2 linked regions of the Niveibacterium microcysteis genome follow. The protein of the gene in region 2 interacts with the protein of the main gene of each other region in a pairwise test. Links are inferred from orthologs where the notes say so. Each region holds a gene or a part of one and is shown on either strand. Other genes may lie near its edges.

The links.
Region 1: the proteins of ybgC (region 2) and secA interact in binary tests that used the Escherichia coli proteins (3 or more experiments, as listed by UniProt). The link is inferred for Niveibacterium microcysteis from one-to-one orthologs.

What each region holds. Positions count from the first base shown.
Region 1 is NZ_CP071060.1:3,668,909-3,685,000, forward strand. What follows is about bases 11,128-14,386. They hold secA (preprotein translocase subunit SecA), read right to left. Parts: upstream 14,058-14,386; coding sequence 11,328-14,057; downstream 11,128-11,327. Other genes in these bases: JY500_RS16665 (HDOD domain-containing protein), read right to left, coding at 11,128-11,210; JY500_RS16675 (DciA family protein), read left to right, coding at 14,136-14,386. Outside these bases: JY500_RS16615 (translocation/assembly module TamB domain-containing protein), read right to left, coding at 1-474; indole-3-glycerol phosphate synthase TrpC, read right to left, coding at 493-1,320; trpD (anthranilate phosphoribosyltransferase), read right to left, coding at 1,336-2,370; JY500_RS16630 (anthranilate synthase component II), read right to left, coding at 2,421-2,984; trpE (anthranilate synthase component I), read right to left, coding at 2,996-4,483; JY500_RS16640 (phosphoglycolate phosphatase), read right to left, coding at 4,718-5,404; rpe (ribulose-phosphate 3-epimerase), read right to left, coding at 5,408-6,100; Co2+/Mg2+ efflux protein ApaG, read left to right, coding at 6,235-6,618; JY500_RS16655 (diguanylate cyclase domain-containing protein), read right to left, coding at 6,652-8,448; bifunctional glutamate N-acetyltransferase/amino-acid acetyltransferase ArgJ, read right to left, coding at 8,463-9,704; more of JY500_RS16665, read right to left, coding at 9,765-11,127; more of JY500_RS16675, read left to right, coding at 14,387-14,591; JY500_RS16680 (hypothetical protein), read right to left, coding at 14,592-14,780; lpxC (UDP-3-O-acyl-N-acetylglucosamine deacetylase), read right to left, coding at 14,784-15,704; cell division protein FtsZ, read right to left, coding at 15,855-16,092. UniProt on the Escherichia coli protein: Required for protein export, interacts with the SecYEG preprotein conducting channel.
Region 2 is NZ_CP071060.1:4,007,023-4,022,541, reverse strand. What follows is about bases 8,473-11,158. They hold ybgC (tol-pal system-associated acyl-CoA thioesterase), read right to left. Parts: upstream 10,195-11,158; coding sequence 9,751-10,194; downstream 8,473-9,750. Other genes in these bases: JY500_RS18235 (DUF6445 family protein), read right to left, coding at 10,259-11,158; tolQ (protein TolQ), read right to left, coding at 9,077-9,754; JY500_RS18250 (ExbD/TolR family protein), read right to left, coding at 8,578-8,997; JY500_RS18255 (energy transducer TonB), read right to left, coding at 8,473-8,565. Outside these bases: JY500_RS18310 (DMT family transporter), read right to left, coding at 1-695; JY500_RS18305 (hypothetical protein), read right to left, coding at 703-942; JY500_RS18300 (YebC/PmpR family DNA-binding transcriptional regulator), read right to left, coding at 993-1,718; JY500_RS18295 (helicase HerA-like C-terminal domain-containing protein), read left to right, coding at 1,878-3,410; 7-cyano-7-deazaguanine synthase QueC, read right to left, coding at 3,711-4,397; 7-carboxy-7-deazaguanine synthase QueE, read right to left, coding at 4,440-5,108; tol-pal system protein YbgF, read right to left, coding at 5,105-5,842; peptidoglycan-associated lipoprotein Pal, read right to left, coding at 5,845-6,363; Tol-Pal system beta propeller repeat protein TolB, read right to left, coding at 6,409-7,704; more of JY500_RS18255, read right to left, coding at 7,723-8,472; more of JY500_RS18235, read right to left, coding at 11,159-11,557; JY500_RS18230 (DUF58 domain-containing protein), read right to left, coding at 11,589-12,911; JY500_RS18225 (AAA family ATPase), read right to left, coding at 12,919-13,890; JY500_RS18220 (DUF4350 domain-containing protein), read right to left, coding at 13,887-15,104; JY500_RS18215 (DUF4129 domain-containing protein), read right to left, coding at 15,101-15,519.

The sequences.
Region 1 (16,092 bases), 330 kb from region 2 along the record:
ACCGAGTGCCACATCATCCAGGCGCAGCCCTATCGGCAACGCGATGGCGTTGAGCGGGCCGCTGGGCTCATGTGACAGCGTGTAGGTGACCGAAAGGCTCTGCACCCGCACCCGCTTTGCATGCACCCAACCGCTCAGCAGTTCCGAGGGCGACCAGTCGATGGCGAGCTTGCGGGCATCGACATCGACGCCCGCCATGGCGAACACGAAGCGCTCCGCACGCAGGGAATCAGCCAGCCGACCACTCGGTTGCTCGATGCGGATCTGGCCGCGGGTCGCGACGTCCAGCGCATGCGCGAGAAAGCGCAACCCGCCTTCGGTACCGATCGACCAGCTGATGGCCACCCAAGGCAGTACCGCCGCCGCCGCCCCCAGCAGAATCGCCAGCGGACGCCGCGCCGCACGCCCCACGATGCCGGGTCGCGGCTCCGAGGCTGGCGCCGGGGTCTCGGGAGTGGCTTCGTCAGCCTGCATGCTGCGGCCGACGCCGACTCAGGCGAACAGTCGCGCCAGCTCGGCGCCAGGATCCGCCGCGCGCATGAACGCCTCGCCGACGAGGAACACATTGACCTGCCGCGCGCGCATCGTCGCGACATCAGCGGGCGACAGAATGCCGCTTTCGGTGACGACGATTCGGTCGGTAGGAATGCGGTGCAGCTGTGACAAAGTGGCGTCGAGGCTCACTGCGAAGCTGCGCAGGTTTCGGTTGTTGATGCCGACCAGCGGCGTCTTCAATTGCAGCGCGATATCGAGTTCGTCCGCGTCATGCACCTCGACCAGCACCGCCATACCCAAGGCGTTGGCTTCTGCCTCAAGCGCGGACAACTGCGCCAGTGCAGTCGCCGGAGCGTGGCCCACCGCGCCCTCGGGCGGCAGGAAGGCCGCCACGATCAGCAGAATGCAGTCGGCCCCCATGGCGCGCGCTTCATGTACCTGGTAGCTGTCGACAATGAAGTCCTTGCGCAGCACCGGCATTGAGCAGGCTGCGCGTGCAGCCTTGAGGTAGTCCGGCGAGCCCTGAAAGTAGTCACGGTCAGTGAGCACCGACAGGCAGGCCGCCCCACCCTGCTCGTAGGACATTGCGATCTCGGCCGGGCGAAAATCGGCGCGGATCACGCCTTTGGACGGGCTTGCCTTCTTGATTTCGGCGATCACACCGGACTGCCCCGCCGCAATCTTTGCACGCAGGGCCCCGACAAAATCACGCAGCGGCCCACCTTGATCGGCCGCCGCACGCATCGCCTCGCGCGACACTGCTGCGGTGCCCGCTGTAACTTCCTCGCGCTTGGTTGCGATGATCTTCTGAAGAATGTCTGACATCGGCTCTTCCGTCGCTCAGGCGGCAAATTTCTTGGTGTACTCGACCAGCTGATCGACCTTGGCCCGCGCTGCGCCGCTCGCGATCGTCGCGATGGCGCGCTCGACGCCATCGGCCAGCGAGTCGGCAATGCCCGCCACGTACAGGCTGGCACCGGCGTTGAAGGCAACGATATCGCGCGCCGCAGGCAATTTGCCGGTCAATGCGCCCAGCAACATCTCACGTGAATCCTCAACGGTCGCAGCACGCAAGGCCGAGGCTGCGTGCAGCGGCAGGCCGACATCTTCCGGCGACAAGCGGTACTCGCGCACCACACCGTCGCGCAACTCGCCCACCATCGTCGGCGCGGAGATCGACAGCTCGTCGAGACCATCCAAGCCATGGACGATCATCACATTGCGTGCGCCCAGGCGCTGCAGCACCCGTACCTGGATGCCGACCAGATCGGGGTGGAACACGCCCATCAACTGATTCGCCGCATTGGCCGGGTTGGTCAACGGGCCGAGGATGTTGAAGATCGTCCGCACGCCCAACTCGCGCCGTACCGGGCCTGCGTGTTTCATGGCCGCATGGTGGCTGGGCGCGAACATGAAGCCAACACCGATGTCGTCGATGCAGGCGCCCACCTGTTCCGGGCTCAGCGATAGATTCACACCGAGCGACTCGAGCACGTCGGCCGAGCCGGACTGCGACGACACCGAACGACCGCCATGCTTGGCCACACGCGCCCCAGCGGCGGCGGCAACGAACATCGCACCGGTTGAAATATTGAAGGTGTGCGCGCCATCACCACCGGTGCCGCAGGTATCGACCAGGGTCTGCACATCGGATTTCAGCGGCACCTTGGTTGCGAATTCGCGCATCACCGTGGCAGCGCCGGCGATTTCACCAACGGTTTCCTTCTTCACCCGCAGTCCGGAAATGATGGCCGCGATCATCACCGGCGACACCTGGCCGGACATGATCTGCCGCATCAGATCGACCATCTCCTCATGGAAGATCTCGCGGTGTTCGATGACGCGTTGAAGGGCTTCTTGGGGGGTCATGCTCATCCTCCGCACATGTGAATGAAGCGGCGCTCGGCCGCTTCATTCATGTGCTTTCACATGTCGAGAAAGTTCTTCAGCAACTGGTGGCCACCTTCGGTCAGGATCGACTCCGGGTGGAACTGCACGCCTTCGATCGGCAGCGTGCGATGCCGCACGCCCATGATCTCGCCGTCCTCGGTCCACGCCGTCACTTCCAGGCAATCGGGGCACGTTTCACGTTCGATCGCCAGCGAGTGGTAGCGCGTTGCCGTGAAGGGATTGGGCAACCCGCGGAACACACCCTTGTCGGCATGCGAGATAGGCGAAGTCTTGCCGTGCATCAGGCGCTTGGCATGCACGATCTTGCCGCCGAAGGCCGCGCCGATCGACTGATGCCCAAGGCACACGCCGAGGATCGGCAGCTTGCCGGCGAAGTGCTTGATCGCCGGCACCGAAATGCCCGCCTCGGCCGGCGAACACGGGCCGGGGGAGACGACGAGCTTCTCGGGCTGCATCAGCTCGATCTGCTCGACGGTGATCTGGTCATTGCGAAACACCCGCACATCGGCACCGAGTTCGCCGAAGTACTGCACGAGGTTGTAGGTAAAGCTATCGTAGTTGTCGATCATCAGCAGCATGGCAGGGCTCCTTATTCGAATCGGGTGTCGAGGCCGCGTTCGGCCATCTCGGCAGCGCGCAAGACCGCACGGGCCTTGTTCTGCGTTTCCTGCCATTCCGATTCGGGATTGGAGTCGGCAACGATGCCGGCCCCCGCCTGTACATGCAGCTGGCCGTCCTTGAGTACTGCGGTGCGGATCGCGATTGCGACGTCCAGCTCGCCATCGAAGCCCAGATAACCAACGGCACCCGCGTAGATGCCGCGCTTGACGGGCTCCAGCTCGTCGATGATTTCCATCGCACGGACCTTCGGCGCGCCGGACACGGTGCCCGCTGGAAACGCGGCGCGCAGCACGGCAAGTGGCGCAGCGCGCTTGTCTTCGAGTTCCTTGAGCTCGCCCTCGACGTTCGAGACGATGTGCATCACATGTGAGTAACGCTCGACGATGAACTGCTCGGTGACCTTGACGGTACCGGTAGCAGCAACGCGGCCGACATCATTGCGACCGAGATCGAGCAGTTGAAGATGCTCCGCGCGCTCCTTCTCGTCGGCGAGCAGATCCTTCTCCAGCGCCAGATCCTCTTCATGTGTCGCGCCGCGTTTGCGCGTGCCGGCGATCGGCCGCACGGTGACGGTGCCGTCTTCGAGCTTGACCAAGATCTCCGGCGAAGCGCCGACGACATGGAAGTCCTCGAAGTTGAAGTAGAACATGTACGGGCTGGGGTTCAGCGCGCGAAGACTGCGATAGAGCGCCATCGGACTGGCCGCGAAGGGCTTGCTCATGCGCTGCGACAGCACCACCTGCATGATGTCGCCATCGACGATGTACTGCTTGGCGCGCCCGACCGCCGCCTTGAAAGCCTCTTCGCCGAAGCTGCTGACCGCTTCGGCCGGCTCGACCGACACATCCTGCGGAATCGCGACCGGCTCACGCAGCTTCGCAAGCAGCTCCTTCAGGCGACGCTGCGCGCGCTTATAAGCGCCGGGCACTTCCGGCTCGGCATACACCACCAGCGTCAGCTTGCCGGAAAGGTTGTCGACAATCGCGATCTCTTCGGACAGCAGCAAAACGATGTCCGGCACGCCGAGCGGGTCCTTCGGCTCATGCTTGGCCAGCTTGGGCTCGATGTAGCGCACGGTGTCGTAGCCGAAAGCGCCGACCAGCCCGCCGCAGTACCGCGGCAGGCCATCACGCGGCGGCACCTTGATCCGCTGCATGAATTCGCCAATGTAGTTGAGCGGATCACCGTAGTCGCGACGCTCGACGAGGCGATCATTGGTCAGCAGCAGGGCCGAGCGGCCGTACACCTCGATGCGGGTGTTGGCGCGCAAGCCGATGATGGAGTAGCGGCCAAAGCGCTCACCGCCCTGCACGGATTCGAGCAGGTAGGTCCAGGACTCGTTGGCGAGCTTCAGGTAGATCGACAGCGGCGTATCGAGATCGGCAAAGGTCTCGAGCGTCAGGGGGATGCGGTTGTAACCCTGTTGGGCCAACGCGAGAAATTCGGATTCGGTCATCATGACTCCACGTTCTTGTCCCGCGCCGGGCGCCCAATCGGTGAGGCGCACTTCAAGCTGGTCGCGGGCGGATTGTCCTGAACATCAGGGCGCGGGCGAACCGCGCCAGAACTGCGGTGTGGGGGCTTAAAGAGCCCGCCACGAGCACCCGGTGCGCTGCCATCGTGCGGCGGCGCGAGACGGGAGGTGCTCCTTTCCGATGTTCAGGTTCTCGCAGGTCATGAGGGTCGAGGTTCAGGCCGAAGCGCGCCCGATCAGGCGCAGCAATCCGGGGAAGGCCGATACTAACCCGTCGCATTCGATGGTGTCCACGGCACGCCCCTCGCTGTAGCCATAGGTCATCAAGAGCACAGGTATCCCTGCCGACTGAGCGGCCAGCGCGTCGTTCGCCGAATCGCCGACCATCAGCGCACGCGTCGGCGACACGCCCAGCGCTTCGCACGCATGCAGCAACGGCGCGGGATCGGGCTTCTTCACCGGCAAGGTGTCTCCACTGACAACACAGCCGAAGAAGTGCGCCAGGCCCATGTGATCGAGCAAGGGCAGCGTAAAGGCGCCGGCCTTGTTGGTGATGCACGCCATGCGGATGCCCTGTGCCTGCAAGGCACCGAGCGTGTCCGCCACGCCTTCGTAAATTCGTGTGGAGCGCCCATTTACTGCAGCGTAATGACGGCGGAATACCGCGACCGCGGCTTCCAGCGATGCCCCGTCACACGCGGCACGCCCGTCAGTCAGGCAGCGCTCCACAAGGTTCGGAATACCCCGCCCGACAAACCGCGTGACCTCGTCCAGCGAGCGAGTCGGCTCGCCCAGCTCCTCAAGCATCCGCCGTGCGGCCTCGTGGAGATCGGGGATCGTGTCGAGCAGCGTGCCGTCCAGGTCGAACAGCACCACATCCACATCGAAGCGGGGCGTCGTCATCGTTCAGACCTGGGCCAACTGCTCGCGCAGCGCGGCGATCACGCTGTCGTAGCGATTGGGGTCACTCGCCTTGCCGGCCCCGAACACGGCCGAACCGGCCACGAAGGTGTCGGCGCCCGCGCGGGCGATCTCGGCAATGTTGTCGACCTTCACGCCACCGTCAATCTCCAGCAGCACCTTCTTGCCGGTTTGCAGCTCCCATGCATCGAGGCGTTTGCGCGCTTCCGCGAGCTTCACCAAGGTCTGCGGAATGAACTTCTGGCCGCCGAACCCGGGGTTCACCGACATCAGCATGATCAGGTCGATCTTGTCCATCACATGATCGAGCCAGGACAAGGGTGTTGCCGGATTGAACACCAGGCCGGCCTGGCAACCGTGGTCGCGGATCAGCGCCAGCGTGCGATCCACATGACGGGTTGCTTCCGGATGGAAGGTGATGACATTGGCGCCCGCCTTGGCGAACATCGGCACCAACGCGTCGACCGGCTCCACCATCAGGTGCACATCGATCGTCGCGTTCGTCAGCGGGCGCAGCGCCTCGCAAACGAGCGGGCCGATCGTCAGATTCGGCACGTAATGGTTGTCCATCACGTCAAAGTGGATCCAGTCAGCGCCGGACGCCAGAACGTTCAAAACCTCTTCGCCGAGCTTGGCGAAGTTTGCCGACAGGATGCTCGGCGCGATGCGATAACTCACGGTGTTCCCCCACCCCAAAACCACGATTTTCCCAGATGCGGACGGATTCCGGAAACGGACCGTGAATTCGAACATGGCGCGCCGCGCGAATGCCCGTTTGAATGAGGGTCTGACTCAAACCCGGCCAACCCGCCATGCCTGAAGCAAAGTCGCCAGCGATTACCGTGTCCGCGCAAGCGCAATACATCGAAGAGCAGTCAGACGCGGAGGCGGGCCGTTTCGTCTTTGCCTACAAGGTGACGATCGAGAACACAGGCGATACGCCGGCACAGTTGGTCAGCCGTCACTGGGTGATCACCGATGCCGCAGGGCATGTGCAGGAAGTAAGAGGCATCGGCGTAATCGGCGAACAGCCCCGGCTCGCTCCGGGCGAAGCCTTCGAGTACACCAGCGGCTGCGCCATTGCGACCGCGGTCGGCACGATGCGAGGCGCCTATCAGATGGTGGCGGAAGACGGCACACAGTTCGAAGCCGAGATTCCGGAATTCGTGCTCGCCGCGCCCGGCATGCTTCACTGAACGCGGCCGCGGCCCTAACCGCGCCGCATGGCCTCAGGCGAGGCGCAACGTGGCTATCGCGTGCAGCGACTCGGGCGCCGTCTCGTCGCCGATCAGACGAACGACCACAGGCACGCCGGCCGACTCCGCCGCCGCCGCAACGGCCGCCACGGCGCGGCGGTGCAGGTCGTCTCCTGCGGCGGAGACGCTGACGTAGTGCAAGGCACTGCCAAGCAAGGTTTCAATTCTCAAACGCACCGGGTCCGACACCCGCAGAGCGCAGCGCAAACCGCGCGCAATCAGATCCGACAGCGCTTCAGGACGCACCATGCCTGCGTCGAACTCGAGGACCAGCGTTGCGCCCACCGCGCCAATGCGCGCCACGACGCCACGACAGGCCGTTACGAAGCGAGGGTCGCTGAGACTGGACCGCGCAGGCGCCATCGCCCACACACCGCCTGCGGCGCCCTCCGCAGCCACCGCGAGGCGCTCAAGCAACTGAAGATCCGCATCCAGCGCCAAACCAGCATCCGGCGCCACAAGGTCCGGCAGCAGAACATCACGCGCCTGGTCTCGCGACCACGCCGCGGCGTGCAGGCGTCGGGTCCAGATCTGGCCGTCCGCACCGACGAGCACGTCCCAGTGGGCCCCAAGCGCACCCTCGGCCATGGCAGCACGCCAGCTCGCCTCCGCCGCGTCCTGCTGCGCCACCAACTCATCGAACTCAGGTGCGGCGAAGCGGAAGCAGTTCTTACCCGCATTCTTCGCGCGGTACATGGCCACATCGGCAATCGCAACCAGGGCGTCGTCCTCGCCGTCATGCGGATACACGGCAACGCCGATGCTGGCCGCTACGCGCAACAGATGATCGCCGTATTCGATGACCTCGGTGGCACAGGCCACCAGCTTGTAGGCCAAGCGTGCCGCCGCGAGCGGATCGGCCAGCTCGTCGGCGATGACCACGAATTCGTCGCCGCCCAGGCGCGCAACGGTATCGCTCTCGCGCACCGCGGCAACGAGACGGCTTGCCACCGTGCGCAGCACCTGGTCACCCGCAGCGTGGCCATGCTGATCGTTGACCGGCTTGAAGTTGTCCAGATCGATGAAAAACAACGCGAAGCCAGCCCGGTTGCGCCGCGCCTTGGCTTGAATGGCGTTGAGCGCCTGACGGAAGCCCGTCCGCGTAAGAAGGCCGGTGAGCTCATCGATGCCGGCCAGCGAGCGGCTTTGCGCATGCGCCTCGCTTTGCGCGGCGGTCTGGCGCACGAGTTCAGCGCGCGCCTCGGCGAGCAGGGCAGTCTGCCGGCTGATGTCCTCGCGCAAGCGATTGCTGCGCCGGCTCGCGACGACGCCGACCACCAGCACCGAGATCAATACCGCAAGCGCGATCCAGACCGCCATCGGCTGGCGATCGACGGCCTGCCGCGCCACCGCGATACCGGACTTGATCGGCATCGCGCCCGGCTCGGCGGCGTATAGCTTGGGGTCGCCGGCGATGACCCAGACCTCGCGGTTGAATTCCTCAAGCGGCAGCAGCTGATCCGTCGACACGCTCTTCTCGGCGCCTCGGTGGATGATGAAGTTCAGCTGCGTCGCCTCTTCTGCAATCGGCACATCAAAATACACGCCGAAGTCAGTGGTGCCGGCCGGCTTCAGCGGCTCGGTCCAGCGGGTGTCCTCGCCAAGGTTGTGCCCCTCACCCCAGACATGAAGCCCCCAACCGTTGTAGAGGCCATCCGCGCGGTGGAAGTGAATCCGCGCAAACCCTTGCGGCGCCACCGCCCACGCGGGAACGGACGCGCCCAATACCGCCAGCACCAGCGCTAGCCAGGCAAGAAATCTGAGTGGCATTGGGCGTCGTGACATCAGGAGCGGTAGTCAGCGTTGATCTTCACGTAGTCGTAAGAGAAGTCGCAGGTCCAGACCGTAGCCGCCGCGGGGCCGCGGGCGAGATCGATACGCACGGTGATCTCTTGCGATTTCATGATACGTGCACCGTCGGCCTCGCGATAGGCCGCCGCGCGGCCGCCCAGCTCAGCAACGAGGACCTCGCCGGCAGCATCGCCCAGCCAGACGCGCAGTCGATCGACATCGAGGTCCGCAACGCCGGCGTAGCCGATTGCCGCCAGGATGCGGCCGAGATTCGGGTCGGAGGCAAAAAAGGCGGTTTTGACCAACGGTGAATGCGCAACGGCGTAGGCGACCTTGCGGCATTCCTCCCGGTTCGCGCCGCCCGCAACCGCGATGGTCATGAACTTGGTGGCGCCCTCGCCATCGCGCACGATCGCCTGAGCCAGCCACACCGCCACCTCGATCACGGCAGAACGCAGCGCGGCATAGTCGGCGGAGGCCGCGTCAGTGATTTCTGCGGCGCCGGCCGCCCCGGTAGCGATCAGGATGAAGGAATCGTTGGTGGAGGTGTCGCCATCGACGGTGATGCTGTTAAAGGACAGATCCGCCGCCTCACGCACCAACTGCTGCAACAACGCTTGCGAGACAGCCGCATCGGTCGCCATGAAGCCGAGCATAGTCGCCATGTTTGGCTTGATCATGCCGGCGCCCTTGCTGATGCCGGTAATCGTCACCGTCTTGCCGCCCAACTCGATGCGCCGGGACGTGGCCTTCGCGATCGTATCGGTCGTCATGATACCGTGCGCAGCGTCATGCCAGCCATCGGCACGCAAGTCAGACTGCGCAGCCGGCAGCCCGGCCACCAGGCGATCCATCGGCAGATGCTCAAGGATCACGCCAGTCGAGAACGGCAGTACCGACGTCGCCGCAATACCCAGGCGCGAGGCGACCGCCTCACAGGTTGCGCGCGCGTTCTGCAAACCCAGCGCGCCGGTACCCGCATTCGCGATACCCGTGTTGATGACCAAGGCGCGAATCGCCGAGCCCGCCTCCAGGTGAGCCTGGCAGACCTGAACCGGTGCCGCGCAGAAACGGTTCTGCGTGAACACGCCGGCAGCGCGGCTGCCTTCCGCCAATTCGATCAGGGTCAGGTCGCGACGATCTGCCTTGCGGATACCTGCCTGCGCGACGCCCAGTCGGACGCCGGCGACCGGCAGCAGTTCAGAGGCGATGGGCGGATTCAGGCAAACAGGCATGGCGGCTCCAGGCAGTTAAGGCCGCGACAGGGCGGCCGATCAGCCTGCAAGTTTAACGGATCAGGCACGTGCCCCCCGAGCCGCTACGTGTTCGAAGCCCATCGACGCCTGCTGCACGAAATGCAGCACCCCAGTCGCATCCTCTTCGGACAGCACCGCATCCGCCTTGATGCGATCTGCGTAGAACGCGCCGATCGTCCGACCATGCACCACGATTGGGGCGATAACGAACGGTGGCACGCCCCCGGCACGAGTCAGACGCTCGAGGCGCACCGGCGCCTCGAAGGCATTGGCAACGACGAAACTCTGCTGGCGCGCCACCACGGTATTGACCAGCTCGCCGGGGCTGCCATCGAGCGCAAACTGAAATGCCCGCACCAGCGCATCAGCGCCGGGCCCCAAGCCGGCCTTGCCAACCAGGTGCTGGCGATCCGGTGTCAGCATCGCAAACAGGGCGCGATCCATGCCGATACCGCGGAAGATCCCCTCCAGCGCCAGCGTCAGCACGTCGTTCAAATTCGGTTTGCCCGCGATCAGCATCGAAAGGTCGCGCAGGATCTTGAGTTGCAACAAGGGGTTCGGACCGCTCGAATCCTCATCTTCCTGCACCGTCACGGCGCCGCCGCTGCGCGGCAGAGGAATCAGTCGCGCCGCCTCATGCGCCCCGTAGTTCACCGCAGCCTGCGCAGCGGCAACGGCGTTATCGGTGATCAGCGGCAGGATTTCGTCCAGGGGCCGGTCGAGATGCTTCGAGATCTGGTCGAGCACCTGTCTTGTGGCGGGCGCCTCCCAGCCTCCCTCGGCCTGCCGCGCGAGCGAGTGTGCCAGCGCAACCGATTTCTCGCGGTCCCCGCCCCGCTCGCCTTGTTCGATGACACTGGTCAGCAAGCCGCCCAAACGCCAGTCCTTCACCAAGCCCAAGGTAATCTGGCGCAGTCGATAGCCCAGCACGTTCTGCTCGGCCACTTCGGCGGGCACGCCGGTTGACAGCGTGCTGTCGAGCGACTGGGCCGCCTCATCGCCGAAGCACCAGAAGGCCATCTCGCCTACACGGGCGAGCAAGGCGGAAATGAAGACTTCTTCCGGGTTCGGGTCTGCCTTCAGCGCGGCCAGGGTGCGGGCTTGAACCGCAGCATGAAAGGCGCGCGCCATCTCGGTCACGACGCGCTCCCGCACGCCGCCGCGCAGCAAGGCGTCGATCAGCACGAGCGACAGCGCCATGTTGGCGACCGCGTCAAAACCAAGTACCACAAGGGCGCGGCTGACCGTGCTGATGTGGGCGCGCGAGGGATTGAAGTACGCGCTGTTGGCGAGCTTGAGCACCTTGGTCGTCAGCGCGGCGTCCTGCAGGATGATCGAAGCCAGCGCCGAGGCCGACGCCTTCTCGTCGTCCGCGACTTCGCGGATCGAGTCCACGGTGCGCCCGAACGCCGGCATGTCGCGTTCGCGTATGCGCGCGACAAAGCCCTGGGCCCCAAGGCGGCGAGCGTCCTGCAGCGTGGTCACGATGGCTGGCTCCTACATGTCACAAACCCTTAACGGCAGCGAAACCAGCAAGCTGTAGCGCATGAAAGCAAAACGCCGGCACTCGGCCGGCGTTTTCTGGGGACGGAAGACAGCCGATCAGCTGAGCTTGCCGTGGCAGTGCTTGAACTTCTTGCCCGACCCGCACGGGCACGCATCGTTGCGGCCCACCTTGACGCCACCTTGAGCCGGCATCGGCCGCGCCTCGCTGCTGGCGTCCGCAGCCGCCAGCGCTTCGTCGTAGTCCGCGTGGTGGTACTGGACATTGTCGACCGGCGCCGGTTGCGGCTCGGCCTCTTCCAGTTGTTCCTCGGAGCGGATCTGCACCGTCATCAGCAGGCGCGTCACTTCGATTCGAACGGTGGAGAGCAGGCTTTCGAACAACTCGAAGGATTCGCGCTTGTACTCCTGCTTCGGATTCTTCTGCGCGTAACCGCGCAGATGGATGCCCTGCCGCAGGTGGTCGAGCGAAGCCAGATGCTCGCGCCAGTGAGTATCGAGGCTGTTGAGCATCACGTTGCGCTCAAAGCCGCGCCACGCTTCCGGATTGACCGGCGCGATCTTCTCGGCGTAGGCCGCATCGGCCGCTTCAATGATCTTGCGCAGCAAGTCGTCGTCCGACAGGCTCTGGTCGTCCTTGCTCCACTGTGCAACCGGCAGCTTGAGCTGGAATTCACCTTCCAAGGCACGCTCGAAGCCCGGCAGATCCCACTGCTCCTCGACGCTCTCGGCCGGCACGTAAGTGCGGAACAGGTCGTGCAGCACGCCCTGGCGCATCGCCGTGATGGTCTCGCCGATTTCGTTTGCTTCAAGCAGTTCGTTGCGCTGCAGGTAGATGACCTTGCGCTGATCGTTCGCTACGTCGTCGTACTCCAGCAATTGCTTGCGGATATCGAAGTTGCGCTGTTCAACCTTGCGCTGGGCGGACTCGAGCGAACGCGTAACGATGCCCGCCTCGATCGCCTCGCCTTCCGGCATCTTCAACCGCACCATGATCGCGTTGAGGCGATCGCCGGCGAAGATCTTCATCAGCGGATCTTCCAGCGACAGGTAGAAGCGGGATGCACCCGGGTCACCCTGGCGGCCGGAACGGCCACGCAACTGATTGTCGATACGCCGCGACTCGTGACGCTCGGTGCCGATGATCTTCAGGCCGCCGGCCGCGATCACCTTCTCGTGCAGCACCTTCCACTCGGCGCGCAGCGCGTCAATCTTTGCCGCTTTTTCCTCTTCCGGCACCGATGCGTCTTCGCGCAGCAGGGCGATCTGCTTCTCGACGTTACCGCCAAGGACGATGTCGGTACCGCGGCCTGCCATGTTGGTCGCGATCGTTATCACGCCCGGGCGGCCCGCCTGCACGATGATCTCGGCCTCTTTGGCGTGCTGCTTGGCGTTGAGCACCTGATGCGGCAGCTTCTGCGCATCGAGCAGGTGCGACAGCAGCTCGGAGTTCTCGATCGAGGTCGTGCCGACCAGCACTGGCTGACCGCGCTCGTGGCAATCCTTGATATCGCGGATGATCGCGTCGTACTTTTCCTTGGCGGTGCGATACACCAGATCGTTCGCGTCGATACGGATCATCGGGCGATTGGTCGGGATCACAACTGTTTCAAGGCCGTAGATCTGATGGAATTCGTAGGCCTCGGTGTCCGCCGTACCGGTCATGCCGGAAAGCTTGGCGTACATGCGGAAGTAGTTCTGGAAAGTGATCGACGCGAGGGTCTGGTTCTCAGCGTTGATCTGGACGCCTTCCTTGGCCTCGACCGCCTGGTGCAGACCATCGGACCAACGGCGCCCTGCCATCAGGCGGCCGGTGAACTCATCGACGATCACCACTTCACCGTTCTGCACGACGTAGTGTTGGTCGCGGTGATACAGCGAATGCGCGCGCAACGCTGCGTACAGGTGGTGGATCAGCAGGATGTTTGCCGGGTCGTAAAGGCTTGAGCCTTCGGCCAGCAGGCCCGCCTTTGCCAGCAGCCCTTCGGCGGTCTCATGCCCCTGCTCGGTGAGCAGGACTTGATGTGCCTTCAGGTCGACGGTGTAGTCGCCCGGCACCGTAACGTTCTCGTCCTCGCCCTCCTGCTTCTTCAGCAGCGGCGCGACGGCGTTCATCTTCACATACAGGTCGGTGTGATCGTCGGCCTGACCGGAGATGATCAGCGGCGTACGGGCTTCGTCGATCAGGATCGAGTCAACTTCGTCGACCACCGCGAAGTTCAGGCCACGCTGTACCCGCTCGCCGGTCGAATAGACCATGTTGTCGCGCAGATAGTCGAAGCCGAACTCGTTGTTCGTGCCGTAAGTAATGTCGCAGCTATACGCGGCCTGCTTGGCCTCGTGCGTCATTTGCGACAGGTTGCAGCCGCAGGTCAGCCCGAGGAAGCCGTAGACACGCCCCATCCAGTCCGCATCGCGGCTGGCAAGGTAGTCGTTGACCGTGATGACGTGCACGCCTTTGCCCGACAGCGCGTTCAGGTAGGCCGGCAGGGTCGCCATCAGCGTCTTGCCTTCACCCGTCCGCATTTCGGCGATCTTGCCGTAGTGCAGTACCATGCCGCCGATGAGCTGCACATCGAAATGCCGCATGCCGTGCACCCGCTTGCCAGCTTCGCGCACCACCGCGAAAGCCTCCGGCAAAAGCTTGTCGAGCGATTCGCCGTTTGCGTGGCGTTGCTTGAACTCGTCCGTCTTCGCACGCAGCTGTTCGTCGGTCAATGCCGCGATGCCCGGCTCCAGCGCATTGATGGCGCGCACGGTGGACATGTATTGGCGAACCAGCCGCTCATTCCGGCTGCCGAAGATCTTCTTGAGGAGGCCTGCAATCATGTTGACTCGGGGGTCAGGCGTAAAAGCGGCGATTCTAACACGCGGGGCGCAATGCCCCCGGACGCGGGGGTCAAACGCATGAGCCGACCACCCCGCGCGCGCCTGATTGGCACCCTGGTCGGCGGCGATTCGCCGCTCGCGCGACTGCAGGAACACGCCCGCCAACTCGTACGCCTGCAGCGCCAGCTTGACCTGCAACTGCCTGACTACCTGCAGGGTGCAGTGGCCGTCGCGAACCTGCAGAACGGCGTCCTTGCTCTGCATGTGCAGAACGCAACGGTGGCTGCGCGCCTCAAGATGCTGTTGCCGCGACTTCGCGAGGGCCTCGCGGCGCAAGGCGCTCAGATCGAGGAGATCCGCGTGCGCGTTCGACTGCAGAAGAGTACCGACGCGCGACGGCCGCAGCCGGTACGCGAGATTGATGCGGACGTGCTCGCCGGACTGGAGCACCTGAAAGAACAGTTGAGCGAGCGGTCTCCGCTCGCCGCGCCACTGGCACGGCTGATCGAGCGCGCCGCGCGGCGCCGCTCGTAATCAGAACACCGGCATCAGCACACGCTCAAGCAGGAGCAAGCCAAGAAATACGAGCACCGCTACGAGAGTGAAGCGGGCCAGGTTCTTCGCCAAGCGCAAATAGCCTGCGCGGCCGGTGAACAGGTAGGCGAAGTAGCTCGCAACGCCACCGATCGCAACCAGAACGACGAGCAGCCGTAAGATCAGCACGCCTCAGGCCGCGGCGTGGAGTTCAAAGGCGCGCGAAAGCGAAGCCGGTACATCTTCATCGCGGTCGAAACTCACGATATCCCAGGCAGTCTTGTCTTCGAGCAACGCGCGCAGAACCTGGTTGTTGAGCGCATGGCCGGACTTGTGTGCCGAGTAGGCCGCCAACAAGGGATGGCCCGCGAGGTAGAGATCGCCGATGGCGTCCAGCACCTTGTGCTTGACGAACTCGTCGCCGTAACGCAATCCATCGGCATTCAGGACGCGGTACTCGTCCATCACGATCGCGTTGTCGAGGCTGCCGCCACGAGCGAGGCCCGCGTCGCGCATGTACTCCACCTCGTGCATGAAGCCGAAGGTGCGGGCACGCGAAATCTCCCGCACGTATGAATGCTCCGCAAAATCGACCGAGACCTCGGTGCCGGTTCGATCGATTGCGGGGTGATTGAACTGGATCGAGAACGCAAGGCGAAAGCCTTCATGCGGATCGAGGCGAACCCATTTATCCCCCTCCCTCACCTCAACCGGTTTCAGTACGCGAAGGAACCGCTTCGGAGCACCCTGCTCTTCGATGCCGGCGGACTGGATCAGGAATACAAACGGCGCAGCCGACCCATCCAGGATCGGAATTTCCGGGCCATCTACATCGACATAGGCATTATCGACACCCAAGCCAGCCAACGCGGACATCAAGTGTTCGACAGTACCGATCTTGGCCTCGCCCTGCTGCAAGCCGGAACACAGGCGCGTATCGACGACCGAGTAGGGCGAAGCAGGCAAATCGACCGGCGGATCGAGATCGACCCGGCGAAAGACGATGCCGGTATCCGGTGCTGCCGGGCGCAGGCTGAGCGTTACCTTGATGCCGCTGTGCAGCCCGACACCGGTGGCGGTGACGATGGTCTTCAGCGTGCGTTGTCCGAGCATAGACGGGCTCCGGCAAGAGATTGATCGGAAACGATTTTATCACGCGGGCCGCAGGCGACGATTGACACCCGCTATCGTCAGCATAGGCCACCGATATCCAGAAACGAAAACGCCCCGCCGAGGCGGGGCGTCCGATTCATCATCTGCCGATCAATCCGCTTGCTTGCGCAGAAAGGCCGGAATGTCCAGCGTACCGAAGCCATTGGCGCTCATCGCCTCAACGGTCGAACGGCGGTGCTGGCGACGGATGACCGCCGGCTGTTCCAGATCGGCATAGTTCACTTCGATCCCGACGTTGTCGGTGCCGGTGCGAATCACGTGCATCGGCGGCTTCTGCGCGGCAGCCTTCGCAACGCCAAGACCCGTTGCGACAACGGTCACGCGAATG
Region 2 (15,519 bases):
AGCAGGTTCAGCAGCGTGATCGCACCGATTGAGAGCACCAGAACGAGCCAGCCGAGCGCGAAGACAAAGGCGCCATGCCACTGCACATGCATCGACTCGGTGGCGAGCGCGACCGGCAAGGTCACCAGCGCACTGGCGCCGAACTGCACGACGGCGCCAGTGCGCAGATCGAAGTGCGGGCAGAAGCGCTTCTGATACAGCGTACCGAGCGTAATGCCCAGCAGGGCTGCAAGCGCGGGCAGGATCATGCCGCCCAGCGTGGCCAGTTCAACACTGCCGGTCTTGTGTGCGACCACCATCGCTACGCCGGCGAAGCCAAGCGCGAGGCCGGCCCACTGCCGCCTGCTCACGTGCTCGCCGAGCAACAGGCCGGCAACAAGCGCCGTCAGCAGGGGCTGTATGCCGACCACCAGGGCCGTGATACCCGCCGGCAGGCCATGGTGGATCGCGGTGAATACACCCCCAAGGTAGAGCGCATGGACCAACAGCCCGCTTACGCCGATATGCGCGATCTGGCGCGCATCGCGTGGCCACGGCGCGCGGGTGGCGAAGGCAAGCAGCGACAGCAGCGCAATCACCAACAGGTAGCGCAGCAGCAGGAAGGTCAGGGGCTCGGCGTAGGGCAGGCCAAGCTTGGCGCCGATGAAGCCGCTGCTCCACAGCAGCACGAAGAGCAGCGGGGTCAGGCGTGCCATGCGGCGATCAGCTCGGCTGTCCGCGCTCGCGCGCCATGCGTCGGGCAACGCTGACGATCAGATGTGCCTGGCTCGCGTCGAGTTCGGGCATGCGATCGCGTAGCGTGCGGTAGGCAAGCATGTCTTGCGAACGGCCGGCCCATTGGTTCGAGGGGTCGAAGAACGGGGCGATCAGCGCGTAAGCGGCGTCGACCTTGGCGCGCAGTGCGCTGTCCGTACGCCGTTCAATCACCGGGGCATTGCTCATCCGGAAGCTCCGGGTTTGCCGGGCGCAGGGTGCGCCCGGCTGGGGGTGAATCACTCGTCGATTGCGGCCGAGGTGTAGACCTCTTGCACATCGTCCAGCGAGTCGAGTGCGTCGAGCAGCTTCTGCATGCGTTCGCCTTCGTCGCCTGCGAGCACCGTTTCATTCAGCGCCTTCATCGTGACTTCGCCGAACTCGGCCTTGAAGCCGGCTGCTTCCAGCGCTTCCTTCACGGCCGAGAATTCCCACGGACCGGTCACGACTTCGATCGAGCCGTCGTCGTTCGTCACAACGTCTTCCGCGCCCGCTTCAAGCGCGGCATCCATCAGCGCGTCTTCGCTGGTGCCCGGTGCGAACAGCAGGGTGCCGCAGTGCTTGAACTGGAACGCCACGCAGCCGTCGGTGCCCATGTTGCCGCCGTACTTCGAGAAGGCATGGCGCACGTCCGCTACGGTGCGAACCTTGTTGTCGGTGAGGCAATCGACCATCACCGCCGCGCCGCCGATGCCGTAGCCCTCGTAGCGGCATTCTTCATACGTGACGCCTTCAAGTTGGCCGGTGCCGCGCTTGATCGCGTTCTCGATGTTGTCCTTCGGCATCGACTCGGCCTTAGCCTTGTCGACGGCCAGCCGCAAACGCGGGTTGGCCGTAAGGTCGCCGCCGCCCATCTTGGCCGCGACCGTAATTTCCTTGATCAGTTTGGTGAACACCTTGCCCCGCTTGGCGTCCTGACGGCCCTTGCGGTGCTGGATGTTGGCCCATTTCGAGTGACCCGCCATGATCCAGATTTCCGGTTAATCGCAAAGCCGGTAATTCTACACCGCAGGCCAGGGTGGCGCGGCCGGTGCGGCTTGCGCTGCATCATGGCGGGCTAGCGGAGAGGCCCGCTGCTCGTGCTACGCTCGCGGCCAAATCCTCGCAGCCCTCCGGAGTCCGCCATGACCGAACCGCTCGTCATTGCCCGCGTCGACCAGCAGGACATCGCCCTGCTGCCCCAGCTTGCCAATCGCCACGGCCTGATCACTGGCGCCACGGGTACCGGCAAGACGGTGACCCTGCAGAAGCTCGCCGAATCTTTCTCGCGCATCGGTGTACCGGTGTTCATGGCCGATGTGAAGGGGGATCTCTCCGGCCTTGGCGCAGCCGGCACTGAAACGCCCAAGCTCAAGGCGCGCGCCGAGCAGTTGGGTATTGATTTGCCAGCCTTCGAGGCCTGCCCGACCGTGTTCTGGGATGTCTTCGGCGCCGCCGGGCATCCGGTGCGGGCAACGATTTCGGACATGGGCCCGCTGTTGCTTGCGCGCCTGCTGAACCTCAACGACACGCAAGCCGGCGTGCTGCAGCTGGTCTTCAAGATTGCCGACGACAACGGCCTGCTGTTGCTCGACATGAAAGACCTGCGCGCGATGGTTCAGCACGTCGGCGACAACGCGAAACAATTCACCACCGAGTACGGCAACGTCTCCGCGGCGTCGATCGGCGCGATCCAGCGCGGTCTGCTGTCGATCGAGCAGGAGGGGGCGGACAAGTTCTTTGGCGAGCCGATGCTCGACATCGCCGACCTGATGCAGACCGATCAGAAGGGCCACGGCGTCATCAACATCCTGGCGGCAGACAAGCTGTATGGCTCGCCGCGGCTGTATTCCACCTTCCTGCTGTGGATGCTGGCCGAGCTGTTCGAACATCTGCCGGAAGTGGGCGACCTCGACAAACCGAAGCTGGTGTTTTTCTTCGATGAGGCGCATCTGCTGTTCAACGAGGCGCCGCCTGCTCTGCTGGAGAAGATCGAACAGGTGGTGCGCCTGATTCGCTCCAAGGGCGTGGGCGTCTATTTCGTGACGCAGAACCCGCTCGACATTCCCGACACGGTGCTGGGCCAGCTTGGCAACCGCGTGCAGCATGCGCTGCGCGCCTTCACGCCGCGCGACCAGAAAGCGGTACAGACAGCGGCGCAGACGCTGCGCGCGAATCCGAAGTTCGACGCTGCAACTGCAATCACCGAATTGGGTGTTGGTGAGGCCCTGGTGTCATTCCTCGACGACAAGGGGCGTCCAGCGGTGGTCGAGCGCGCGTTCATCACCGCACCGGGTACGCGCATCGGCCCGCTGACCGCCGCCGAGCGCGATGCGGTGATCAAAGGGTCGCTGCTGTACGGCCACTACGAAGAAGTACTCGATCGTGAATCCGCCTATGAGCGTCTGCGTGGCGCCCCGGCTGGCGGCAATGGGGCGGGCAAGGCCGCGAATGGCACGCAGGCACCGGGCCAAGCGCCCGCCGAAGGGGGCGGACTCAGCAGCGTGCTGAGTGGGATTCTGTTCGGTACAACCGGCCCGCGTGGCGCGCAGCACGATGGTTTGGTGCAGACCGCAGCGAAGAGCGTCGTCCGCACGCTAGGCAGCCAGGTTGGCCGCGAAATCGTCCGTGGGGTGCTCGGGTCGATTTTGGGCGGCTCGTCTTCACGCCGCCGCTGACGACAAGCGCCAACGAAAAAGCCCAGTCCGTAGACTGGGCTTTTTCTTGTATCTGGTGGGGGCACAAGGACTTGAACCTTGGACCTACGGATTAAGAGTCCGCTGCTCTACCAACTGAGCTATACCCCCAAAGGGTCTTGCATTGTTCGGACTGGTGGGTCGGGCGAGACTCGAACTCGCGACCAACGGATTAAAAGTCCGCTGCTCTACCGACTGAGCTACCGACCCAGGCCAAACAGAGCAAATAATTATAGGTCCCGGACTTTCTCCTGTCAACACCGCCGACAGCGCCGGCGGAAATCAGCGTGACGGGCGGTAACGGGTCGGGTCCGAAATCCCTGCCGCTTCGAAACCGGCCCGGCGCAGCCGGCAGGCATCACACTCACCGCAGGCGCGGCCTTCGTCGTCGGCCTGATAGCACGATACGGTGATGCCGTAATCGACGCCGAGCGCCACGCCGCGCTGCACAATCTGAGCCTTCGAGAGTTCGATGAGCGGGGCGTGGATGTGCATGCGCGCGCCCTCAACGCCGACCTTGGTGGCGAGATTGGCCATCGCTTCGAAGGCGGCGATGAACTCCGGGCGACAGTCGGGGTAGCCGGAGTAATCGACAGCGTTCACGCCGACGTAAATGTCGTTGGCGCCGAGCACTTCGGCCCAGCCGAGCGCGAGCGACAACATCACGGTGTTGCGGGCCGGCACGTAGGTGACCGGTATGCCGGCTTCGATGCCGCCGGTGGGTACGGCGATAGCTGCATCGGTGAGCGCCGAGCCGCCGAATTGGCCGAGGTCGACCTGCGCGGTGCGGTGTTCTCGCGCGCCCAGTGCGGCGGCGACGCGTGTCGCGGCCTGCAGTTCGGCGGCGTGCCGTTGGCCGTATGAGACGGATAGCGCATACGGGACGAAGCCCTCCGCGCGAGCAATGGCGAGGCAGGTTGCCGAGTCGAGTCCGCCAGAAAGCAGGACGACGGCGCGTCGTTCGGTCATGGTCGTTCCTTGATGCATTGTGTGCGTCTTGAGCCGTAGGGCTCAGCGTCCGGGCTGGTTGCCCCAGATCACCTTGTGCAGCTGTACCTGCATGCGAACGGTGAGCTGATCGCGCAGTACCCATTCGGCCAGCTGTGCCGGCGACAAGGCACCCTGGACCGGCGACAGCAGCACCGTGCAGCGCTCGGTCAGCTTATGGCTGGCGACTTGCTCCCTCGCCCAGAGATAATCGGTTTCGTCGGCGAGGACGATTTTCACTTCATCGTCGGATCGCAGCAGCGGGATGTTGGCGAAGAGGTTTCGCGCGACTTCACCGGATCCGGGTGCCTTCAAATCCATGATGCGCGATACACGCGGATCGACCGCGCCAATATCGAGCGCGCCCGAGGTTTCCAGCGACACCGAGTAGCCCGCGTCGCACAGGGCGGTCAGCAACGGCAGGCAGGCTTTCTGGGCAAGCGGTTCGCCACCGGTGACGCATACCGTGCGGGTGCGGTGGCGCGCGGTCTCGGCGAGTATCGCGTCGATCGTGTACCACTCGCCGCCGGTAAAGGAGTAGGTCGTGTCGCACCACACGCAGCGCAGTGGGCAGCCGGTCAGGCGGATGAAGACGGTTGGCAAGCCGACGCGGGTGGATTCACCCTGCAGCGAAAAGAAGATTTCGGTCAGGCGCAATCGTGTTGCGCCGACCGACGATACGGGGTTGCTCATTTCTTGCCCAGGCGCTGCTTCGCGGTTTGTGCGGCAGGGCTGGACGGGTACTTCGATACGATCTTCTCGAGCGATGCGCGTGCGCCCTTCTTGTCACCGAGCTCCGTCTGGCAGTTCGACAGGCCAAGCAAGGCGTCCGGTGCGCGAGCGTCATCGGGCCAACTTTCGGCGGTCTTGCCGTAGTAGCGCGCGGCTTCGGCGACTTCACGTTGCTGGTAGAGCGCGGAAGCGGCCCAGAAGTTGGCGCTGGGCAGGAAGCTGCTCTTCGGGTAGGCCTTGGTGAAGGCAATGAAGGCTGCTGCTGCGTCTTTGTTCTTGCCCGCCTTGACCAGATTCAACGCGGCTTCGTAGTCGCGTGTTTCGTTGGCCGGGTCGGCGGCAGGGGTAGCCGGTGCCGACTGCGAGGCGTCAGGTGCGACCGCAGCGGTCTCGAACTTGCGCAGTCGCGTGTCGAGGTCGACATAGAAATCGCGCTGACGTTTCTGCGCCTGATCCAGATCGTTCGTCAGCACTTCCATCTGGCCTCGCAGCTTTGCGAGTTCCTGCTTCAGTGCTTCGATCTGGTTGGCCAGTTCAATCTGACCACGGGCCGAGGCTTCGAGCGTTCCCAGCCGGTTTTCATGATCGATCCGCACGCTTTCGATCTGCTTGCGCGCGACGTCGTCGTCAAAAAGCCCGGCGCGGGCCGGAAGGGCAACCGCGCCGAGCAGCATTGCGAGCGCAATGCCGCGCATTATCAGTACTCGCCCGAGTACAGCACGTCTGCGCGACGGTTTTGCTCCCACGAAGCTTCGTCATGGCCGGTAGCCTTCGGCTTCTCTTCGCCGAGCGACACTGCTTCCATCTGAGCATCCTTAGCGCCGAGCAGGCCCATCGCCTTCTTGACGGCTTCCGCACGCTTCTGGCCGAGCGCGAGGTTGTATTCACGCGAGCCACGCTCGTCGGCGTTACCCTGGATCAGGACCTTCAGCTGCGGGTTCGAAACCAGGAACTTGGCGTGCGCTTCGATCATCGGCTGATAGATCACGCGGATGTCGTACTTGTCGAAGTCGAAGTAGACGTTGCGGTGCGACAGGATGTTGTTCGGATCCTTGAGCGCAGCCAGCGGGTCAACCTTGACCGGCTCGGCCGGCTTGGTGACTTCGGCCGGCTTGGTCGGCTTGGTGTCGGCGACCGGCGCGGTGGTCTCGGTCGGGGCGGTGCTACAAGCGGCGAGAGCAGCTGCGAGCAGGGAGGGGAGAAGCAGGTTACGCATGATGTGAAGCTCCTGTGTTATTCAAAAATTTAGTGCCCATGCCACTCATTTTGGCAGCGGGCCCCACGCGGGTTCCCGGACATCGCCGGAGAAACCCGAGAGGCGCTGCTTGACGCGCCCGTCGGCGGACACCGCAGACAGAACGCCGCGCCCGCCGACCTCGGTGGCATAGAGGATCAGACGGCCATTTGGCGCGAAACTCGGCGACTCGTCCTTGTCCGAGTCGGTAATGATCTGAACCTGCTGCGATGCCAGATCCATCAATGCGATGCGGAAGCGGCCTTCGCTGCGCGTCAGGTAGGCGAGCGTCTTGCCGTCCGGCGATACATGCGGGCTGACGTTGTAGCTGCCGTCGAAAGTGACGCGAGCTGCTTCGCCGCCGCTCGCCGGAATCCGGTAAACCTGCGGCGAACCGCCCCGATCCGACGTGAAATAGAGGAATTGACCGTCCGGCGAGTAGTGCGGTTCCGTGTCAATGCCGTTCGATTGCGTCAGGCGCCGCAGCCCGCTGCCATCGGTGCGCAATTCGTAAATCTGCGACAAACCGTCCTTGGTCAGCACCACCGCCAGGCGGCTGCCGTCGGGGGCCCAGGCCGGCGCCGAGTTCGAGCCCTTGAAGTTCGAGAGCACCGTGCGTTGCCGCGTCGCCAGGGTATGGATGTAGATGACGGGCTTCTTGGTCTGGAAGGACACATAGGCCAGACGCGTACCATCAGGCGACCAGGCCGGAGAAATGATCGGGTCATCCGAGACCAGCGCGGCGTTGGCGTTCTGGCCGTCGGCATCGGCGATCTGCAGCTGATACTGGCGACCGTTCTTGACGACGTAGGCAATCCGCGTTGAAAAAACGCCCGGCTCGCCGAGCAGTTTTTCGTAGACCCAGTCCGCAATGCGGTGAGCCGCATAGCGGAACTGTTCGGTCAGGATCGTCAGTTCGAGCCCGCCCAGATCGCTTGCCTTGGTCGTGTCGAACAGGCGGAAGCGCACGGCCAGCCGGCCGTCGGCCATGCGCGTGACGCTCCCCGCCACAAAGGCGTCGGCGCCACGGTATTTCCAGTTTCCGAAATCGATCTTGGCGGTTTCGCCCACCGGCTGCGGGCCGGTTTCGACGATGCGGAAGAGCCCGCAGCGCTCAAGGTCGGCACGCACCACATCCGAGATCGAGCGCGGCAGCAGGCCTTCGCCATCGAACGCGGCGACTGCGATCGGAAACTGCCTTGCGCCGGCACCGGTAATCTCGATGCGCAGCTGCGCGTGTGCCGGAACTGCCGCAAGACCGGCGACAGCGGCGCCGGTGTGGAGGAAGTCACGTCGGGAGAGCATCTTGCGATTATAAGTCATTGCAGGCCTTCGGGATTCCTACTGCTGGAGCGGGCGTACGGCCAGCTCCAGACGGCGCTCGAACAGATCACTCTTGTCCGGCAGGGGCAGCGGGCTGGATTTCCGGATCGCCCGCTCGATTGAGGCGTCCAGTGTTGCGTTGCCGCTACTGGTCTTCAGGCGGACATCCATTACTTCGCCGGTCGGCAGTTGCTCAACAATGAATACGGCTTCCGGATTGCCGGAAAGACCGGGCGGCACGACGATGTTGCCGCGCACCTTGACGCGAATCTTGTTGACCCAGTCGTCGCGTGCGCGATCGGATTTGGCGCCGGACAGGCGTGCCATCTCTTCCTTCAATGCGCGATCCTGCTGAGCCTTGGCGGCTTCACGGGCGGCCTTTGCCTGCACCGCGCGGGATTCGGCTTCCGCTGCGGCGCGCAGATCCGGTTGCGCTTCGCGTTTGTCGGTCTTCGTTTTGGGTTCTGGTTTGGGTTCAGGCTTTGGCTTGGGCTCAGGCTTGGGTTCCGGCTTGGGCTCGGGTTTCTTCTCTGGCTTCTTTTCGGGCTTGGGCGTCGGCAGCGCGATATCCGGCTTGGCGACGGGTTTGGGTGCTTCGGCTTCCACCTTGGGCTCGGGCTTCGGGGGTGGCGTCGGCGCGGTTTCGCGCGGCGCTGGCGGCGGGGGAGGTGGCGGTTCCGCGGCAACGCTGGGCGTGTTGGCACGCACCAGTGCAACCTCGAAGGATTCCGGCGCCTTACGCTGCCAGTTCACGCCCCAGAAAAGGATGCCGACGAGCACCAGATGGACCAGCGCGGCCATGCCCGCCGAGAGCCATTTGCCGGGCTCCTCGGGCGTTCGCAGCGCGGGGTTGAACTCCATGCCGGTCGGTCCTCAGCGCTTGCCCTGCTGGACCAGCAGGCCAACCTTCTGCACCTGATTCTTCTGCAGAAGATCCATCAGGTTCATCACGGCTTCGTATTTCACGCGCTTGTCGGCAGCGATCAGCACCGGCTGTTCGGCGTTACGAGCCTGCGCGTCCTGCAGCAGACCGACTAGCTCGTTCTCGCTGACCTCCTTCGTCTGCGCGCCCTTGCGTGCGCGGTCGACAACCGAGAGCTGGAGGTTCTCGTCCAGATGCACTTCGATGGGCTGAGCGGGTGGCTGCGGCGCCTTGCCGACCGAGGGCAGGTTCACATTGCCGGTGGTCATCATCGGTGTGGCCACCATGAAGATGATCAGCAGCACCAGCATCACGTCGATGTAAGGCACGACGTTGATCTGGTTCATCATGCGGCGCGGACGACGGCTCATGGGGCCTCCTGCCGGGTCGCCCCACGGGCGGCGCGCGAGCCTTGGAGGGCCCGCGAACGAATGCTTGAGTGCGGGGCCATCACTTCAACTGGCGCTGCAGGATGTTCGAGAATTCTTCCTGGAAGCTCTCGAAGCGGGTGGCGAGGCGGTCGATGTCGTAGGCAAAACGGTTGTAGGCAACCACCGCCGGGATCGCAGCGAAGAGGCCGATTGCGGTGGCAACCAGCGCCTCAGCGATGCCGGGCGCGACCTGCGACAGGGTGGCCGAGCCGACGTCACCGAGACCTTTGAAGGCGTGCATGATGCCCCACACCGTACCGAAGAGGCCGACATACGGGCTCACCGAACCGGCGGAGGCGAGGAACGCAGTGTGGGCTTCGAGGTCGTCGAGCTCGCGCTGGTAGGTGGCGCGCATCGCGCGGCGGGCGCCGTCGATGATGTCCGAGGCATCGAGGTTGTTCTGGCCGCGCAGCTTGGCGAATTCGCGATAGCCGGCTTCGAAGATGCGGCCCAGCGGCCCGACCATTTCGCGCGAGGCCGATGCGCTGCGGTAGATCGCGCCGAGGTCGCCGCCACTCCAGAACTCGCGTTCAAACTCGGTGGTGCGCGCGCGCGCGGCGCGGATTGCGATGCCCTTGCGGAAAATCCAGTACCACGACATCAGTGACACAACGATCAGCAGCAGCAGCACCAACTGGACGACGATGCTGGCGTGCGCGATCAGCGAAAGGATGGAAAGGTCGTCGTTTCCGGTCATCGATGGGATTCCGAATGAGAGTCAAGGTTGGACGCCATCTGCGTCCGGATGTCAGGCGGCACCGAGGTGGGCTTGCGTTTGTTCCAGTCCACGCAGACAACGCTGACACGGGATTCAAACAAGCGTTCGCTGCCGCGCATGACGGTCTGGGCGAATACGATCTTCGAGCGGCCCATTTCGGCAACGTAGGTTTCTACCGTTAGCGCATCGTCGAGCACACCGCTCTTGAGGTACTCGGCTTCGACGTTGCGGACCACGAAAACCAGTCCGCGTTCCTCGCGCAGCATCTGCTGCTCAAAACCAAGTGCCCGCAGCCACTCGGTGCGGGCACGTTCGCAGAACTTGAGATAGTTCGCGTAATACACGACACCAGCGGCGTCGGTGTCCTCGTAATAGACGCGCACCGCGAAGCGATGCGACGGGGCGTGGTGTCGATGCATCGCACAATTTTACACGCCCGGCACCTACTCACTGGTAACCACACGTAACCAACAGTTTGTCCGTTCAGGCCGGCTCAAAGAAGAAGAGCTGCACCAGGCGCCCGTCCTGCAGGGTCGAGCCGAATACGTTCGACAGCGAATGGAAGAAATGGCCGCGGTACAGAACGAGGCGGTTGTTGCGCATCGGCAGTTCGACGATAGGTTCCCAGGCGTCGCGGCCGTCGGCGATCTCGTTGAATGGGCGGCTCGCCTGATTGGGCAGCCAGCGCTCCTGGAATGCCTTGAAGCTACGGAAGCCCGCGGCGCGGACTTCTTCGTCCGGCAAACGGCGTTCCCAGCCGGTATCGCGATGGCGCCAGAACATCGTGCCGCCTTGTTCCTGACCGGGCAGGTTGAGGTAGAGCACCGCAGCGAAGCGATCCCAGTTGTCGCCGTCTTCGTTGTCGACGTGGATGTCGGTTCGTGCGGTCGAGCCTGCGTAAGACACGCGGTAAGCGCCGGTGTCGGGAGATATCCACTTGACCCGCCGCCCCAGCGCGCTGGCGACCACGGCCATGATGTCCTGCGGATCAGTGCCCTTGGTCTGCAAGCCGGGGAAATTTTGGCCGGCGTAGACGATGGGCTGGAAGTCCTGCTCCAGCGCGTGTTCGCGGTAGCCGAGCGGGTGCTTGAGTACGTCCTCGACGATCGCGAGGCCGGTTGCCTCGGCGAAGGCTGCAAGCGCCTCCGGCTTGGCCATCGACGGATGGCGTGCAGCGTCCGGCTGCAGTTGGATGGTCCGTGGCGCGAGCGCCGGGTCCGGATCCGCGTAGCCGATGCGCCGCTGATCGAGAATCTTTGGATTGAGTGCTACCGCACGCCGATGTGCATCCACGGCGCTTTCGAGCTGGCCTTCAAAATAGCAAAGCTGCGACAGCGCGTCCCACACATCGGCGGCGTCCGGCTGTTGCTCGGCGACGGCGCGCAGATGCGTGATCGCAAGCGCTCGGTCGCCCTGCCGCTCAGCAAGCTGGGCGATGCGTCGCCGCGTATCGGTCTCCGTCGGGTCGATCTCGGCTGCGCGTACAAACGCTGCGAGGCCTTCGCGATCACGTCCGATTTCGCACAGCGCCTGCCCGAGGTTGAAGAAGGCCGATGCATCGTCCGGCAGTTGTTCTGCGGCGCGGCGCATCATCGCCAGCCCAGGCTCCCTCAAGCCCATCTGGAAAAGTGCCAGACCCTGGTACTTGCTCGCAGCATGCAGGTTGGGGGCGGCGCGAAGGGCGGCCTGGTAGGCCTGAACCGCCTCTGGCAGGCGGCCCCGCTGATGCAAGGCCATTCCTTGCGCGAGGAACAGATTCGGATCTGGCTGACGTGCTTTCATCGGCGCATTTTACCCACCGCGCCGGAAAGTCTCAGAGGCGACCCTCTGCCTTGACCGCCAGATAGCGGTTGACTGTTGTAATTGCGAGCGATTCGGGCGTGGTGTCGAGGCAGAGCACGCCGGCTTGGCGCAAGCGGCGAAAGCACGCCTCGCGGCGGCTGCGGTAATCGTGGGCGGCGCCGTGTAGCGCCGCGCTGTCGAGATCTCCGACCGGCATATCGACGATCGCGTCCAATGCACGTTCGCGCAGGCTGGCCACCAGCACCAGATGCCGGCTGCCCAGCAGGCGTGCCGCGGCGAGCAGGTTGTCGTCGTCCTCGTCGCGCAGGTTCGTGAGAATCACCACCAGCGCCCGCTTCTTGTCGCGCGCCAGCAACTGCTGCGCGGCTTTTTCAAAGTCCGAGGCTTCGAGCGTCGGTTCGAGGTCGTACACCGCGTCGAGGATGCGCGTCAGCGTGCTGCGTGACTTGTGCGGCGCCAGCATGCGGCTGTGGCCGCCCAAGGTGTGCAAGCCGACAGCGTCGCCGTGCCGCAGACCGACCTGGGCGAGCAGCAGTAGCGCGTCGAGTGCATGATCGAAATGCGACAGGCTGCCATCGCGCGCACCCATGCGGCGTCCGGCATCAAGCATCAGGATGATGCGCTGGTCGCGTTCGTCCTGGTACTCGCGAGAGATCAGCTTGCCCAGCCGCGAGGTGGCGCGCCAATCCACCTGGCGCGGGCTATCGCCTTCGCGGTACTCACGCAACTGCTCGAAATCGAGCCCCTGGCCGCGACGGCGACGCTTGAGCACGCCGCTGGCGGCGCTGCGAGCATCGGCCGCGAGCAAGGCATGGCGGCTATACACCGTGAAGTTGGGATAGACGCGCACGCGGTTGGCAACGTCGATGCGGTGCTGGCGTTGCCAGAGCCCGAGCGGCGAGCGCACGCGCAGCGCGACCGGGCCGAAATGGTGCTCGCCACGCGCTTTCGGATGCAACCGATAGGTAACGACAGCCGCGCGACTGGCCGAAAGTTGGATCGCCACCGGCATCCCATGCATATCACAGGCGGCCGGCGCATGGTCGCAGACGGAAGCTGATCGCGGCCGCTTGCCATGCCATCCGATCGTCAGCGTCACGGGCGAGCTCTCGCCCAGTGGCAGGGCGTGTTCAACCCGTCGTGCGGCGCTGGGTGCGTGTTCCCACCAGCTCAGCGCGGCGTCGACGGCCGCCAGCACGGCAAGGCCCGCGGCGACGATCAGCCACGCGGGCAGCAGCCAGGGCCAAAGCGTCGGCGCCAGTGCGGCGGCGGCCAGTGCGGCGGCGGCCAGTGCGGCGACACTCAGCAGCAGGGTGCGGGAGGGTAGCAGCATCAAGCGCTCAGGTGCGTGGCGCGTCGACCCGCGTGAGCAGGTCGTCCAGCAGTGCCGTCATTTCGACGCCTTCGATTTCGGCCTCGGCCGAGCGCAATACGCGGTGACGTAGCGCGGCGGGCGCGACGGCCTTGATGTCGTCGGGCAGCACATAGTCGTGGCCAGCGAGCAGCGCACGGCCGCGCGCAGCGCGCACCAGTGCAATCGCGCCGCGTGGGCCACTGCCGATCGCGATGCCGGGCCAGTCACGCGTTGCGCGGGTAAGCCGCACGGCATAGTCGAGCACCGCGTCGTCGACCGGCAGGTGGGCGACCAGTTGCTGCATCGCGAGCAACTGGTCGGTGCTGGCGACGGTGTTGACCGCATCGACTTCGAGCCGGTCCGCAACACGCCCGCCGGTCGCCCAGGCAACCAGCGCGCGTTCGTCGGCGTGCGCCGGGTAGTCGATCAGCACCTTCAGCAGGAAGCGGTCGAGCTGGGCTTCGGGCAGCGCGTAGGTGCCTTCCTGCTCGATCGGGTTTTGTGTCGCGAGCACCAGGAACGGCGGCGGCAGCGGCTCGGCCTTGCCATCGATCGTCACCTGGCCCTCCTGCATCACTTCGAGCAGCGCGGCTTGTGTCTTGGCCGGGGCGCGATTGATTTCATCGGCCAGCAGCAGGTTGGCAAAGACCGGCCCGCGTCGCGTCAGGAACTGGCCGCTGCGTGCGTCGTAGAGCGTATGGCCGGTTACGTCGGCCGGCATCAGATCGGGTGTGAACTGAATGCGCGAGAAGCTGCCTTCGAAGGCTTTCGCCAGCGCTTTCACCAGCAAAGTCTTGCCCAGACCGGGAACGCCTTCGAGCAGCACATGGCCGCCCGCGAACAGCGCACACAGCGTTTCATCCACCACCTGCCGCTGACCGATGAAGACGCGGCTGACTTCGTCGTGCAGCGCGCGGGCAAGGCGGTGGGCATCGCTGAGGGAAAGCGGAGATGTCATCGTGTCTTCCTTCGTGCAGAACCGGGGCGCGCAGCGCGCAGCCGAGTGTCGAGCTGCGCCAGCGTCGTTGCCTGGCGCAGATAGTGATGGGCGTCGCGCGGCGTCGTTTCCAGCGCTTCGGTGATGGCTTCCGGCGTGAGTGCCGCGCGCTTCGCCGCGTCGGTGATTTGTTCGGCGGCGTTGCCGGGCAGTTTGGCCAGCAGCCGTCGGACTTCGTCGCGCGGGCCGCGCAGGAGGGCCTCATATTGGCGCTGACGCAGCAGGAAGGCGGCGAGCGCACGCAAGTGAAGTTGCAGGCCGGGGCGTGAAGCAGGGGGAACCGCCTGCAAGGCGCCGAAGCGTATGCCGGCTCGCCACAACAGAAGCATGACCAGTGTGCCAAGTGACAGAATCAGCAGCGGCGCGCGCTGCCACAGCCATAGTGGCAGGGCTGGGTATTCCGGTTGCGTGGCGAAGATGACTTCGTCACGATCGCCCTCGAGCAGCACCGCTGCGGCGAAGCGCGCGTTGTCCTGCTGGCCGATGTTGGGGTTGAGCATCGGGCGGTCGTCACACAGCACGGTCAACGTGCCCTTGCCAACGCGGAAGCGGGCGACGGCGATCGCCTCCGCAGTGTCGTGCGCCTTGCCGGCAGGCGCCTTGGCGTGCGCGTTGCTCTCGTCGGCCTCGTCGTCTTCGTCGTCACCGTGCCGGGGTTTGTAGCCCTTCACGGTGGCCTGCCACATGACAGGGTGGCTCGTGGTGAATACGTCGCACTGGCGGATACCGACCAGCATCGGGCGCCCCTCAATGTCGAGGCGTGCGCCGGATTTGGCCACGTGCATGCCGAGCGCCTGAATGCCAAACGCTTTTGACAGGCGTTGGGGTTGCCACGAACCGGGCACCGCGATCACTGCGTGGCCGCCGGCATTTACCCAGGCGGCGATCTGCTCACTGGTTCGCCCCGCTGCGGCGTCCGGCAAAGCCTGGTTGAGCCAGAGCGTGGCGTGCTGCGGCAGGCGGGCCAGCTCGGTCGCGTCCTGAATGACGCGGGTGCGGTAGCCCAAAGCCGCAATCATGCGTCGCGCGGCGAGCGCGTCATCGCGCAGCGCCTCGCCGCTCGGGCGGGCCGGCACATCGACCTCGACCCATTCGAGGCGCGGCAGCAGCCAGGCGCTGGCGATCAGGATCAGGCCGATCACCAGCAAGATCGCCAGGCGACGGTCGCGGCTCACTGGCGGCCTCCGAAGGCCTCGCGCCAGCCGGCGCAGAGCGCGTCGCCTTCGCCTTCGGCCAGCTCGACATGGGCGTAGGCGACGGTTTGCCAGGTGCGCGTCAGCAGCGCGAAGTAGGCGCGCATGCCACTGCCCGCGCGGGTGACGCGCATCAGACAATCGCCTTCGGTATCGCCACGTGCGAAGGGGATGTGGGCCTGATGCGCCAGACGCGACAGGGCGCCGCGGTAGAGCAGGCCCAGCGCTTCGCGGTGTCGGCCGGCGGCGAGCAACTGGCGTGCGGCGTCGGCCACATCGTCGGGCAGCGATTCAGGGCGGATGTCCAGGCCCGCGACTTCTGTCGGAGGAGGCGGAGGGGTGCGACGGGCACGAACCACGCCGAGCTGTCGCAGCAGCAGACGCAGCAATATTGCGG